Regions from separate parts of the Marinococcus sp. PL1-022 genome, predicted to be linked through region 1. Evidence: riboswitches for the same ligand, from Rfam matches in the RefSeq annotation. Region 1 holds a riboswitch; the other holds the start of a gene.

Evidence for each region. Region 1 has a riboswitch for glycine ahead of gcvT (glycine cleavage system aminomethyltransferase GcvT). Riboswitches for the same ligand answer to the same signal wherever they lie in the genome.
Region 2: it holds a riboswitch for glycine, as region 1 does, so the genes downstream of both, SIC45_RS07270 (serine dehydratase beta chain) here and gcvT (glycine cleavage system aminomethyltransferase GcvT) in region 1, are expected to answer to the same signal.

Annotation. Positions count from the first base shown of each region.
Region 1 is NZ_JAWXCX010000001.1:1,906,353-1,912,466, reverse strand. Features, by position in the region: gene SIC45_RS09795 (5-methyltetrahydropteroyltriglutamate--homocysteine S-methyltransferase) at 1-584, opposite strand, end outside; gene SIC45_RS09790 (hypothetical protein) at 763-1,095, opposite strand; gene SIC45_RS09785 (hypothetical protein) at 1,247-1,720, shown strand; gene SIC45_RS09780 (CapA family protein) at 1,816-2,949, shown strand; gene SIC45_RS09775 (MBL fold metallo-hydrolase) at 3,065-3,706, opposite strand; glycine riboswitch at 3,900-3,988, shown strand; gene gcvT (glycine cleavage system aminomethyltransferase GcvT) at 4,144-5,268, shown strand; gene gcvPA (aminomethyl-transferring glycine dehydrogenase subunit GcvPA) at 5,286-6,114, shown strand, end outside.
Region 2 is NZ_JAWXCX010000001.1:1,430,070-1,436,183, reverse strand. Features, by position in the region: gene SIC45_RS07285 (sulfate permease) at 1-1,601, opposite strand, end outside; gene SIC45_RS07280 (hypothetical protein) at 1,819-2,382, opposite strand; gene SIC45_RS07275 (GNAT family N-acetyltransferase) at 2,547-3,059, opposite strand; glycine riboswitch at 3,216-3,322, shown strand; gene SIC45_RS07270 (serine dehydratase beta chain) at 3,481-3,978, shown strand; gene sdaAA (L-serine ammonia-lyase, iron-sulfur-dependent, subunit alpha) at 3,975-4,859, shown strand; gene SIC45_RS07260 (universal stress protein) at 5,451-5,933, opposite strand.

The DNA of each region.
Region 1 (6,114 bases):
GACCAGGTCGTATCATCAAACTGAAGGTGGCGGCAGCCGGCTTCGTACAGAGCCTGTATCGTATCCTTATAAACCTGCACGAGGTCGGAAAAAAGCTCCGCTTCCGAGTGATAGACATTTTTTTCTTCTTCAGTTACCGTCCGGAAAATAAACATGCTTGGACTTGGGACTGTCACACGGGCAGCATGCTCGCCTTTCAGACTGTGCAGAAATTCGTACTCGCGCACCACAGGGTGATCGCGGAAGGCTAACTTATTAACAACCTTGACCCCTTCGGCTTTTGTTTCCGTATTGTCGCTGAATACAAGCCCCTGGTCCAATTTAATAAATTCTGCTCCCTCGACCTCCTGCATAAAATCGAGATGAAACCAGGCGCGGCGGAACTCACCATCTGTAACGACCGGCAGGCCGGCTTCTTTTTGCTTTTTTACAAGAGCAGTAATTTCTTCGTTTTCAATGTTCCATAGTGCTTCGGCGCTTAACTCTCCCTCTGCGTACTGCTGCCGAGCTTTTTTGAGTCGCTCCGGACGAAGAAAGCTTCCTACGTGTTCTGCGCGAAACGGTGCATTTGTCAAACCATCCACTCCTCTGTAATATGTATGGATTCAGAACCAGGACAGGGAAAAGCCGGGCTTTCAGCTTCTCCTGTATATAATTTGCCTACTAATAGTATATGGAAGCAGGCGACGGTTTGTCTACAGAAACCCTCAGAAGCAGGATATGCTTCCAGGAAAATGAAAAGCAGTCCGTATACGGTCTCTGTTAAGAGCGTCGCTGAAAGACCACGACCGGTTCGCCTCGTTCATTTGTATGACAATCAGCATGGTAAGCGGAAAATAAACGGTAAAGTCCGGTGAACCCTTTCAGTTTGATTACAAATGCAATATCCTTCATCTTCAACCTTTCCCCAGTGAGAGCGTAAATCGTTTTTTTCGGACGAAAGCTGTTGTCCATTTTATCAGCACTCTGCTTATCGATTTCCTGAAAAACAAGAATACTTTTAAGCTGCCTGGCAAACTCGCCTTCTGCCTTTATGGCAGCGGCTTTTTTCTTTCGCGCCCGGTTGAGCGCAGATGGTTTTTCCACGGGGGTCATTGTAATATTCCTCCTGACAATAGTTTAGCTGTTTTCTTCCCATACCCCGGCAGCTCTATCATTCAATCCCGTAAAGCATTATGGAGGGAGTTTATGAAAAAAGAAAATCGTGAATAAAACAACCATCTCCCGCAGAAAGAAGGAACGGCCTGTGATTGAAATTTTGATTGAGCACGTACCGAGTACACTGCTGCATCTGCTGACCGGTGCAGTGGTGATGTATATATTTTACGGAACGACGGATTTAACTATTACGCGGCGCTTAAGGGTGATGGCGTTTGGTGTGATGGTGCTTGTGCCGGATATTCCGAAGCTGTTTGGCAACTATATTTTTCATACGCTGCTGACGCTGCCGTTTATTGCAGCAGCATTTGCCCCGGTTGTCCGCCGCATGCTCGGGGGAGAATTCCTAAAAGCCTGGATAGCTGCTTTTTTCACGCTGGCCCTTGGTTCTATGCTGATTGACTTTCTGGGAAACGGTACTCAGTTTTTATTCCCGGTAACCTCGAAGAATTTTTCCTACCATCTGATTGACCAGGAATGGTGGGTGATTGTGCCGCTTGCGGCTGTTCTGGGGACGCTTGCTGTGCGTGGGAGGAAAAATGGTACGCTCCGGCAGGCATAAAAAAATGCATGAAAACCTCTTCATTTCCAATGAATATATTAGTAAACTTATAGTATATTTAGACTAGGAATTCTATTTGTAGAAAAGAGGATGTCATGCGAAAACTTTATTATGGATTAGCGTGCGGAGCTTTCCTTTTGAGTGGCTGCAGCAGTGCTCAGGAAACTACCGAAGAAAATGGTAATTCAGAGGCGCAGAATGAAAAGTCAGAGTCACAGACAGAAGAAGAGTCCGGAAAACAGGAGCAGAAGGACGAAAATGTTACGATTGGCGCGGCAGGAGATGTTTTGCTGCACGGACGTGTCTATAAAAGAATGGAAGAGGACGGAGAGTATGACTTCACCCCGGCACTTGAGGCTGTTACTCCGATGCTTGAAGAACCGGATTACACAATTGTGAATCAGGAATCAATCCCCGGGGGCGAAGAGCTTGGCTTATCAGCTTATCCTTCCTTTAACAGTCCATACGCGATCGTGGATGACCTTCAGGATGCCGGAGTGGACATGCTCTCCGGAGCCAATAACCATACGCTTGACCGTGGCATGGAAGCTGTAAACAATGCGATTAATCATTATGAGCAGACAGGAATGGATTATGTAGGAGTATATAAGGATGAAGAAGATGCAGCGAGGCAGCGTATCATAGACGTAAAGAATATAGATATGGGTGTGCTTTCCTATACATACGGGCTGAACGGCATCGAGGTGCCGGAGGGAGACGAATATGTCGTTCAGGAAATTGATAAGCAGCAAATACAGGAAGACATTGAAGCAATAAGAGATAAGTCCGACATTGTAGTCGTCAATATGCACTGGGGAAATGAATATGAGCGGCTTCCGAATGAAGAGCAGAAAGAGCTGGCCCAATTTCTTGCAGACCAGGAAGTGGACGTAGTTATCGGTCATCACCCTCACGTGCTTCAGCCAATGGAATGGGTGGAGGGTGAAGAAGGCAATGAAACGCTTGTTTATTATTCTCTAGGTAATTTTTATTCCGGTCAGGACCACGATTATACCGATACAGGCGGCATTGCCACATTCGAGGTGGAAAAAAACGGTGAAGAGGTGAAAATCACGGAGCCTAATGTTGATTTTACCCAGGTCGTGCCGGGACCTGAAGACCAGTACACCGTAAAGCCGATGGCCGAAGCAGATCATCCGGCGAATGGCGGCGAAACAGAAGAAGAACTGCATGAGCACGTATATCAGTGGATCGAGGATCAGGAATAATGTATACAGAAGTAAGGTAATATCCGCCTGGAGACAGGTGGAGAGCTTACATAATTTCAATTACTGTATTGAAATAGTAAGGAACCTCTGTTTAAAATCAGAGGTTCCTTACTGATTATGCACCAAACCCATTAATGAACGGATTGGAGTCCATTTCGGTTTCGATATCGGTAAAGGGCCCATGGCCGCAGGCTACTACCGTATTATCCGGGAGCTCAAGCAGCTGCTCGTGAATAGAGGCTAACAGTGTATCCATATCGCCTCCGTAGAGATCGGTCCGGCCGACGCCGCCTGAAAATAATACGTCGCCGGAGAACACCGTGTTTGTTTCTTTGTGCCAGTAAGACACACTGCCCGGCGAATGACCCGGCGTATGAAGCCATTGGAATTCAAAGCTGCCGAATTGAAGCGTTCCTTCAGCCTGAAGCAGGTGATCAGCGGGTTTTGTAGTGAATGCAGCCTCCGGCATCATACGTCCGGAGCCGTTTTTCTGTGGATCTCCGAGCCAGTCGCTTTCCTGTTCATGAAGATAAACAGGAATATTGTAGGCGTCCCGCACGGCATCAAGCGCTCCGATATGGTCAAAGTGGGCATGGGTTAACAGAATGACGACAGGGTGCAGGTCGTTTTCCTGAAGATAGGCGAGGAGTTTATCGGCATCTCCGGCCGGATCAATAATCACGACATTTTTATCATTATCATAAAGAACATAGCAGTTAGTCTGCAGTGGTCCTAGCGGAAGCTGTTTCCAGTTCATAGTTTCCCTCCAATTTTTATGCTGATTTTAGTATAAACAATATTTCATCGGGAAGAAATGGCCGATCCAAAGTGTGGGACGAATAATAAAAACAAATTTATCAGGAATGTTCGGTTTAATTTTTTTCAGCATTGGTTTTTATCTGAATTAGTGATAGAATATGAGCAAATAAAGAAGTACATATAATGCGCGGATGATGGTAAGGGGAGAGACTGCCAGGCAGCGCCGAAGGAGCAAACCGTAACAGGTGAATCTCTCAGGCAAACAGACTCTTACTGGACGCTCCTCTGGAGAGCGCTTCTTTTAGAAGCCACCCACGAAGACACTCTTTCCGTACGACGGAAAGGAGAAACTTTCTGGTTATAGGACAGAGCTTCCATAGTTTATGGAGTTCTGTCTTTTTTATGCTTTTTACTGTTTTGATTTTTCAGAAAATAATGAATGAGGTGATTTTCTTGGCGGAATTAAAACGAACTCCTTTGTATCCTGTGTATGAGAAATACGGAGCAAAAACGGTCGATTTTGGCGGATGGGAAATGGCTGTTCAGTTTTCCGGCATCAAAAACGAACATGAGGCAGTGCGCACAAAGGCCGGTCTTTTCGACGTTTCCCATATGGGCGAGGCGATTGTAGAAGGGGATGGGGCCGCTGAGTTTCTGCAGTATATGCTCACAAACAACATAAAAAATGCAGAGCCCGGAAAAGCACTGTATACTGCCATGTGCTATGAAGATGGGGGCACGGTTGACGATCTGCTTGTGTATCAGCTTGAAAAAGAAAAATACATGCTTGTGTTAAACGCAGCCAATATTGAAAAGGATCTGGAGTGGCTGCGTGACCATGTGACGAAAAGCGTAACTATTACCGATATATCAGAGGATACAGCATTACTTGCTGTGCAGGGCCCGATGGCAGAAGCGGTGCTGCAGAAAGTAACCGATGCTTCTCTTGCAGAGGTACTGCCTTTTCGTTTCGCTGCCGGAGCTTCGGTAGGGGAAACGGGAAATGTCATCATGTCAAGAACCGGCTATACCGGTGAAGACGGCTTTGAATTATACTGTCCGGCCGCGGAGGCGGTCCGCTGCTGGGAGACAATCATAAAAGCAGGAGAGCCTGAAGGGATCATTCCATGCGGTCTTGGCGCGCGGGACACCTTGAGGTTTGAAGCAAAACTCCCGCTGTACGGTCAGGAGCTGAGCGCAGATATTTCGCCGCTTGAAGCAGGCATTGGCTTTTGCGTCAAGCTGAAGCAGGAAGATGATTTTATTGGTAAAGAAGCTTTAAAAAAACAAAAAGAAGCGGGCTTAAAACGAAAACTCGTCGGCATCGAAATGGTTGATAAAGCAATCCCGCGCCCGGGTTACAAGGTACATAGCGACGAGGGAGTGGAAATCGGATGGGTCACTACCGGCACCCAGTCGCCTACGCTGAAAACAAACGTAGGGCTTGCACTTCTGAATATCGAATGGACAAATCTGGATCAGGCTGTCGAAGTGAATGTACGGGGCAAAGCTAAACGGGCGAAAGTGGCGGCTGTGCCTTTTTATAAACGGGAAAAATAAACAGAGGAGGCATCAGAATGGATTATCGCTACCTGCCGGTAACCGGCGAGGATAAGGAAGAAATGCTTAAAACAATCGGTGTGGATTCGATCGGTGAATTGTTTGAGGACGTGCCGGAAAATATTCGTTTTTCCGGGAAGATGAATCTGCCGAAGGCTCTTGGAGAAACGGACCTTCTAAAGGAAATGAAACGCCTGAGCGACAGAAATACTAACGTGCAGGACTGCGTCTCCTACCTCGGGGCGGGAGTGTACGAGCATTATATACCAACGGTCGTTGATCACGTGCTCCGGCGCTCGGAATTCTACACCGCGTATACTCCGTACCAGCCGGAAATTTCACAGGGCGAGCTGCAGGCAATCTTTGAATTTCAAACGATGATCAGCGAACTTACAGGGATGGATATCGCCAATTCGTCTATGTATGACGGGCCAACGGCGCTTGCGGAAGCAGCACTGATGGCCGCAAGTGAAAACAGGGGAAAACGACGCACCATCGTCGTCTCGGAAACGGTTCACCCCGAAGCACTTGATGTATTGAAAACATACGCTGCAGGCCCTGGACTTACCGTGAAAATTGTTCCCGAAAAGGAAGGGCACACGGACCTGGATAAGCTTGAAGACATGATTGATGCTGATACGGCAGGAGTGATCGTACAGTACCCGAACTTTTACGGTACTATTGAAGATTTAGCTGCTGTAAGGCAGGCAGCTGATAAAGAAAACTCACTGATGATTGTTTCGGCAAATCCTCTGGCGCTCGGTGCCCTGACACCGCCAGGACGTTTCGGGGCGGATATTGTGGCAGGAGACGCCCAGCCGCTTGGTATTCCAATGCAGTTTGGCG
Region 2 (6,114 bases), 480 kb from region 1:
CTAAGCAGCAGATCCCGGACCGGGCCCTTCAGCTCGACAAACCATACCTTCACGTCCGGGTCCCTCCGGTACATTTCAATAATCTGCTCGAGAGCGCCGATGCCGGTCGTGTCAATGTCGTTCACTCCGGACATATCGATTGCGGCCTTCAGCCCGCCGCCTTCTGTTTTGCGGCGATCCTGAATCGTTTTTTCCACCATTTTCACAAAATAGCCGACGTTCGAAAAATGAATGCGCGTATCCGCCCGCACGAGCACCGTCCCCGGCACCCGCCTCGCGTGTGGGAACCGCTGCAGGTCCAGATAGCTGTGCGTATCCTCCTCATAGCCGATCTCCACAATATTCGGGCGGGCAATGTGGCGCAGCAGCAGCAGGATGGAAAAGCCGATTCCAATTAAAAGCCCCCACTGGATGCCGACAAGAAGGGTCGCAGCAAACGTCACGATCCATACCCAGCCGTCCTCCGGCTTCACCCGGAAGGCGTCCTTTAATGAGCGGATGTTAATCAGCCCGGTGACCGACACGAGAATAATCGCTGCGAGCACCGCGTACGGCAGAAAGTAGAATAACGAAGTGAAAAAGAGGAGCGTAACAAGCACCCCGGCAGCGGTAATAATCATCGCCGCCTGCGAGGCCGCTCCTGAACGGTAGCTGACGGCACTTCTTGAAAAGCTTCCGGTCACCGCATAGGAGGAGAAAAATGGGCCGGCAATATTGGCGTACCCGATCGCCCGGATCTCTTTGTTCAGATCGACGCCGACGTCGTTTTTATCACTCAGCGTTTTTGTGATCGCAAGCGTCTCCATCATGGCAATCAACGCAATCGTGAGCGCTGTCGGAATCAGCACCTGCACATCCGCAAGATTAAAGCCCGGCACCGTAAAATCCGGAAGGCCCTGGGGCACCTGCCCGACGACGCTCACTCCCTGGTTGTCGAGACGGAAAAGCCCCACCGCCGCAATGCTCAGCACGACGACAATGAGGGAAACCGGCAGATTCCGTTTTATTTTCCGGCCCCCGATCAGCACCAGAAGACTCGCGATTCCTACGAGCAGGGTCGGGATATGTACCTGCGGCAGATGGACGATCACATCGCGGAGCAGCGGGATAATCTGCGTCTGGCTGCCTACACTGATGCCCATAAACTGCCCGAGCTGGCTCATCCCTATCGCAATCGCCACCGCTGACGTGAAGCCGCTGATCACGTTCGGCGAAATGAATTTCACAAACGCGGCGGCATTCAGCAGGCCGAGCGCCACCTGCATGACTCCGACCATGACCGTAAGCAGCAGCACAAGCGCCACATAATCCGGCGTCGCCGGTTCGGCATACAGCGATACGCCGGAAAATACAAGAATGGAGGCCATCGCCACCGGCCCGATAGCCAGATGCTTCGATCCCCCGAACAGGGCGTAGATTAAGAGCGGAAGCAGCGAGGCATACAGCCCCATCACCGGCGGGAGGCCGGCCAGCACGGCGTAGGCCATGCCCTGCGGAACGATCATAATAAAAATCGTAAAGCCTGCGGCCACATCCTTTTTCATCAACTGGCTGTTGTACTCCAGCGGCATACTCAGTAAGTTTTTTATTCTCCGAGGCATAGACTCTTCCTTCTTTCTCCGTGAACTTACAAAGTGTTCAATCTCTCTTCTATAAATCATGAACCATAACTGCTTAAAAGAAAAGCCCGCCCCGCACCTTTTTGCAAAAACAGACTAAGGCACTCGTCCAGGAAATTAGTCATTTAACGGCACCAAAAAGGCAGGCCCCCGGAGGTCCCTGCCCTTGTTAATGTTCCCATGCACGCACAGCTTCTATCTACCCGCTGTTCTGTAAAAAGGCTTTAATCTGCTCGCGGTGCACGTCGGTATCCGCTCTTGCCTCCTCCGAGTATGAAATGGCATAGGTGCCCCCGTTCGCCTGAAACGTATAAATCATCGGACCGCTTTGAATGTCCCGTCCCACCGGGCGCCCGCCAATACTGAGCACCTCATCATGAGCTCCGTAGACCATCCGGTCACCCGCTTCGTAATCTAAAATAATGTGAATGTCACTGCTGTAAATTCCGTATACCAGGCGCGTGCTGTAGTCCTCTTCATACCGGTGCCGGTTGCCTGCATCCTGAAAATAAGGCAGCAGTTCATCCTGCTCTTCGTCGCTGTACCAAATTTCAAGCTCTTCGGGCTCACCCTCATCATCTTCGTTGATCTGTGCCCTCGAAATGGAAGACTCGTTAAAGGACGGCAGCTGCACTTCCTCTCCCCATTCCGATTCTATATTTCCGGGCACATCCTTCTCTTCCTCCGTATAATAAGAAGGAACCGAACAACCGCTTAAAAGAATGAGCATACCGGCCGCTCCGGCAGAAAGGATCTTTTTCATTATGTTTTCCCCCGCTCGCATGATTGTCATTACAACAGCATTGCCCCGATACCCCGTTTTCTCCGGGCACTCCTATACACATAAACACTTTTTTCTATTTTTTCATAATAAGCTATTTTTTGGAAGTTATAATTTGCTGGATGCTCTATTTTTAAGCGAGGCTGTCAGTCTTTGGGGAGCAGCGCGGTGTTCAGCCGGCCCATCACCAGCACATTGTGGAATGCGCCCCGGGCAAAATGGGCTTTGCGAAGCGTTCCCTCTGTTTCAAATTCGCGGCTTTTATACAGCTGTACGGCGCGCGTATTCTCTTCCACCACATCCAGCTCCAGCCGGAATAAGCCTAAATAATTGTCGGCGATATCGATCAGACAATCAAGCAGACGGCTGCCGATCCCCTGGTTCTGAAACTCATCGTGCACCGCCATGGCGGTCAGACCGTAGTAATGCAGCTTGCCGCCGAGCACCTCCAGGGAGCCGATACCGACGACACGACCGTCGTTCTCTGCCACAATCACATGATTGTTTTCCGTCAGCCCATTGATAAAAGACTGATTGGAAGCTCTTCGTTCCGAGGGAAGCCCAAGCGTATAATGCATAACGGAGGGCTGGCGCCGGAGAATATTAATATCTTTTTCATCTTCCGCTTCGACCGGGCGCAGAATGATTTGGGCATCCATCGTCTTATCCTTTCCTGCCTGATAATGAATTGGTTTATTAAGACTAATCGTCAGGCTGCATCCAGTATATCGTTTTCGTTCCAGCTGTCAAAAAATAGGTTTACTTTTCTGACAGGCATGTTTAAACTGAAGTTAATACAAATAGTGGTTTTGCAGATGAACGTATTGGGAGAGCCTGTAGATTGTTTTACAGCACCGAAGGAGCAATTCTTCCCACCAGCCGGGAAGAAAAAACTCTCAGGTACCAGGACCAGTACAGGATGCACCTCTGGAGAAGGTATACGTACCTGCCGAAGAAGAAAATTCTTGTCAAAGAATGAAATCTTTCAGGCACACAGACAGAGAAACGGCGCATGAGGCCGCTTCTCTGTCTTTTTTTCATTTTTGTAATCGCTTTCAATTAAGATATGGAGGAATTGCTATGGAGTTTGACAGCTGCTTTGATATTATCGGCCCCATTATGGTCGGCCCTTCTAGCTCTCATACTGCCGGGGTGGTATCGATCGGGAAATTTGTGCATGAGTGGCTCGGGGACGTCAGCGACGTGACAATCACCTTCTACGGCTCTCTTGCCTCCACCTATCAGGGACACGGCTCGGATAAAGCCATACTCGGCGGCCTGCTTGGGTTATCCGCGCATGACATCAACGTCCGGAGTGCGTATGCCCTGGCAAAGGACAAGGGGCTTCGTTACGACTTCCGGTTCTGCCCGGACACCCCTGGCGGCTGCCACCCGAACACTGTGGATCTGCAGGCCTCATCCGGCGCAGAACGCGTCCATGCATCCGGCGCTTCCATCGGGGGCGGCGTTGCCTACATTTATGAAATCAACGGGCATTCCACAGCTATTAATCTGGGAACGGGCGCGGATATTTTATCCATTACCGCCCGCACAAAAAAGGAGGCATCATTTAGATGAAGGATACTATGCAAAGCATCGTCCAGGAATGCACAGCTCAGGACGTTTCCATCGGGGAGTGGATGCTGCGCCGCGAAGTGGACCGCTCCGGCTCGTCCCGCGGGCATATTTTCGGACTTATGCAGGAGCGGCTGCAGGTAATGAAGCAGGCCGTCCGGAACGGATTGGACGATCTAACGGAAACAGAAAGCAGGCTCTCGGGCGGCGATGCCTATCGGATGCATCAGTATATCCAGGACACCGCCCCGTTATCCGGCCCGGTCATCAGCACAGCAATGACGGCTGCCATGGCGACCTCCGAGAGCAACGCCAAAATGGGACTCATTGTAGCGACGCCTACAGCCGGATCCGCCGGTATTCTGCCGGGCGTGCTCGTCTCACTCCAGGATAACCGCGGCCTCGATGATGATACTCTCACCATGGGGCTGTTCGCAGCAAGCGCCATCGGCTACGTTTTTGCGAACCATGCCTTTATTTCCGGAGCCGCCGGCGGCTGCCAGGCAGAAATCGGCTCAGCGACGGCGATGGCTGCTGGAACGATCACGGAACTGCAGCAGGGCACGCCGGAGCAGTCGGCCCATGCGACAGCGATGGCGATGAAGTCGCTTCTTGGTCTCGTATGTGACCCGGTTGCGGGACTCGTTGAAGTGCCGTGCGTGAAAAGAAACGTCATCGGTACATCCATCGCCTTTTCGGCAGCCGACATGGCATTGGCCGGCATTACCAGCCGTATTCCGTGTGATGAAGTGATTCAGACAATGCACACCATCGGGCGCGACATGCCCGGCAGCCTGAAAGAAACCGCTGAGGGAGGGCTTGCCCAGACCCCGACGGGAAAAGAAGCCGCCCGGAGACTGTATCAGCGTCCCTGCAGCTTGTGAATCTACTTTTATCCAAGGAGTGAAGCCATGAATGAACGCCGCTTTTTTCAACTCTGGTTTGGCACTCTTACTCTCGTCAGTATTCTGTTTATGTATTGGGCCATAGCGGCTTCTGCCCTTCTTTTAGGCATTTTCTGCTTTATTTCCCCAAGGCCAGGTAAAGCATAAGGCTTCGGGCAATTCAACCAGACTCAGGCTCAATTTACGATGTATACTCCGTCCTGATTCTAATTTCAGGCATTCTGCTTTCTGTTTCCCCTCTATCATGCTATTCTTAGTATAAGTTTCTTCAAAGGAGGTCATTGTCATCGACCATTTTGCATACGTACTTCAACGCCCCAAAAATCAGGTATACATAGGAACAGCCGCCGATATCCGTTCACGGTTCGGCAGCCAGGAGCCCGTTTATTTTTGTTCGGAGGATGAGCTTCTCGACAGTTTAAACGCATTTCGGAATGAAGAGCTTATCATCACTACCCTCAGTGACCTTCCCGTGATTAAGCAAAAATGGGACGATAAAAATCATTACACTTTATAACTGCACGCAAAACACTCCGGCTGATTGTTAAAATCAGCCGGAGTGTTTTTGAATTATTGGAGCGGTGCAGTATGGGCCCGCTGGATCGAAGCAATGGCCGGGTCGACGACATGTACATCACACGGCGCATGCTTTTGTACCGTTTTGGTAACAGTGTTTCCCTGCATGGCCTGCTCGAGTACATTCCCTCCGGACTGGCCGACAACGATAAGATCCGGTTCCAGCCGTTCACATAATTGGTTCACCAGGCGTTTTTTGGGAACCCCGTTGTCCAGAACGGCTTTTACTTTAGATACACCTTTTTCTTTAGCGTTTTTCCGGTACGCTTCGAGCTGGTATTCGGCCTCTGCATGCAGGCGTTTGATACCGATCGGATCCATCCATCCAAGCGACGAATATTCGTTATAATGAAACACGTAGGTGAGCGTTAAATCGGCTCCGTGTTTGACAGCGACGCGGCAGGCTTCGTCAAAGGCATCGACACTCGGGTTATTTAGAACGTCAAGTGCAGCCAGGATATGAGTATATTGTTTCATTCCATTTCACCTTCTTATTATTTTATAATAAAAGCCAAAAAGCACAAAGGTCTCCCTTTTCCAGTGCTTTTTGGCTTATGCTGCAGGCTTATGGATTCCTGACATTTCCGCCATATTGGCTTGTATCTATCTATTATATTCCCAACCGCCTTGGATACTCAAACTAAAATGTTCAATTTTT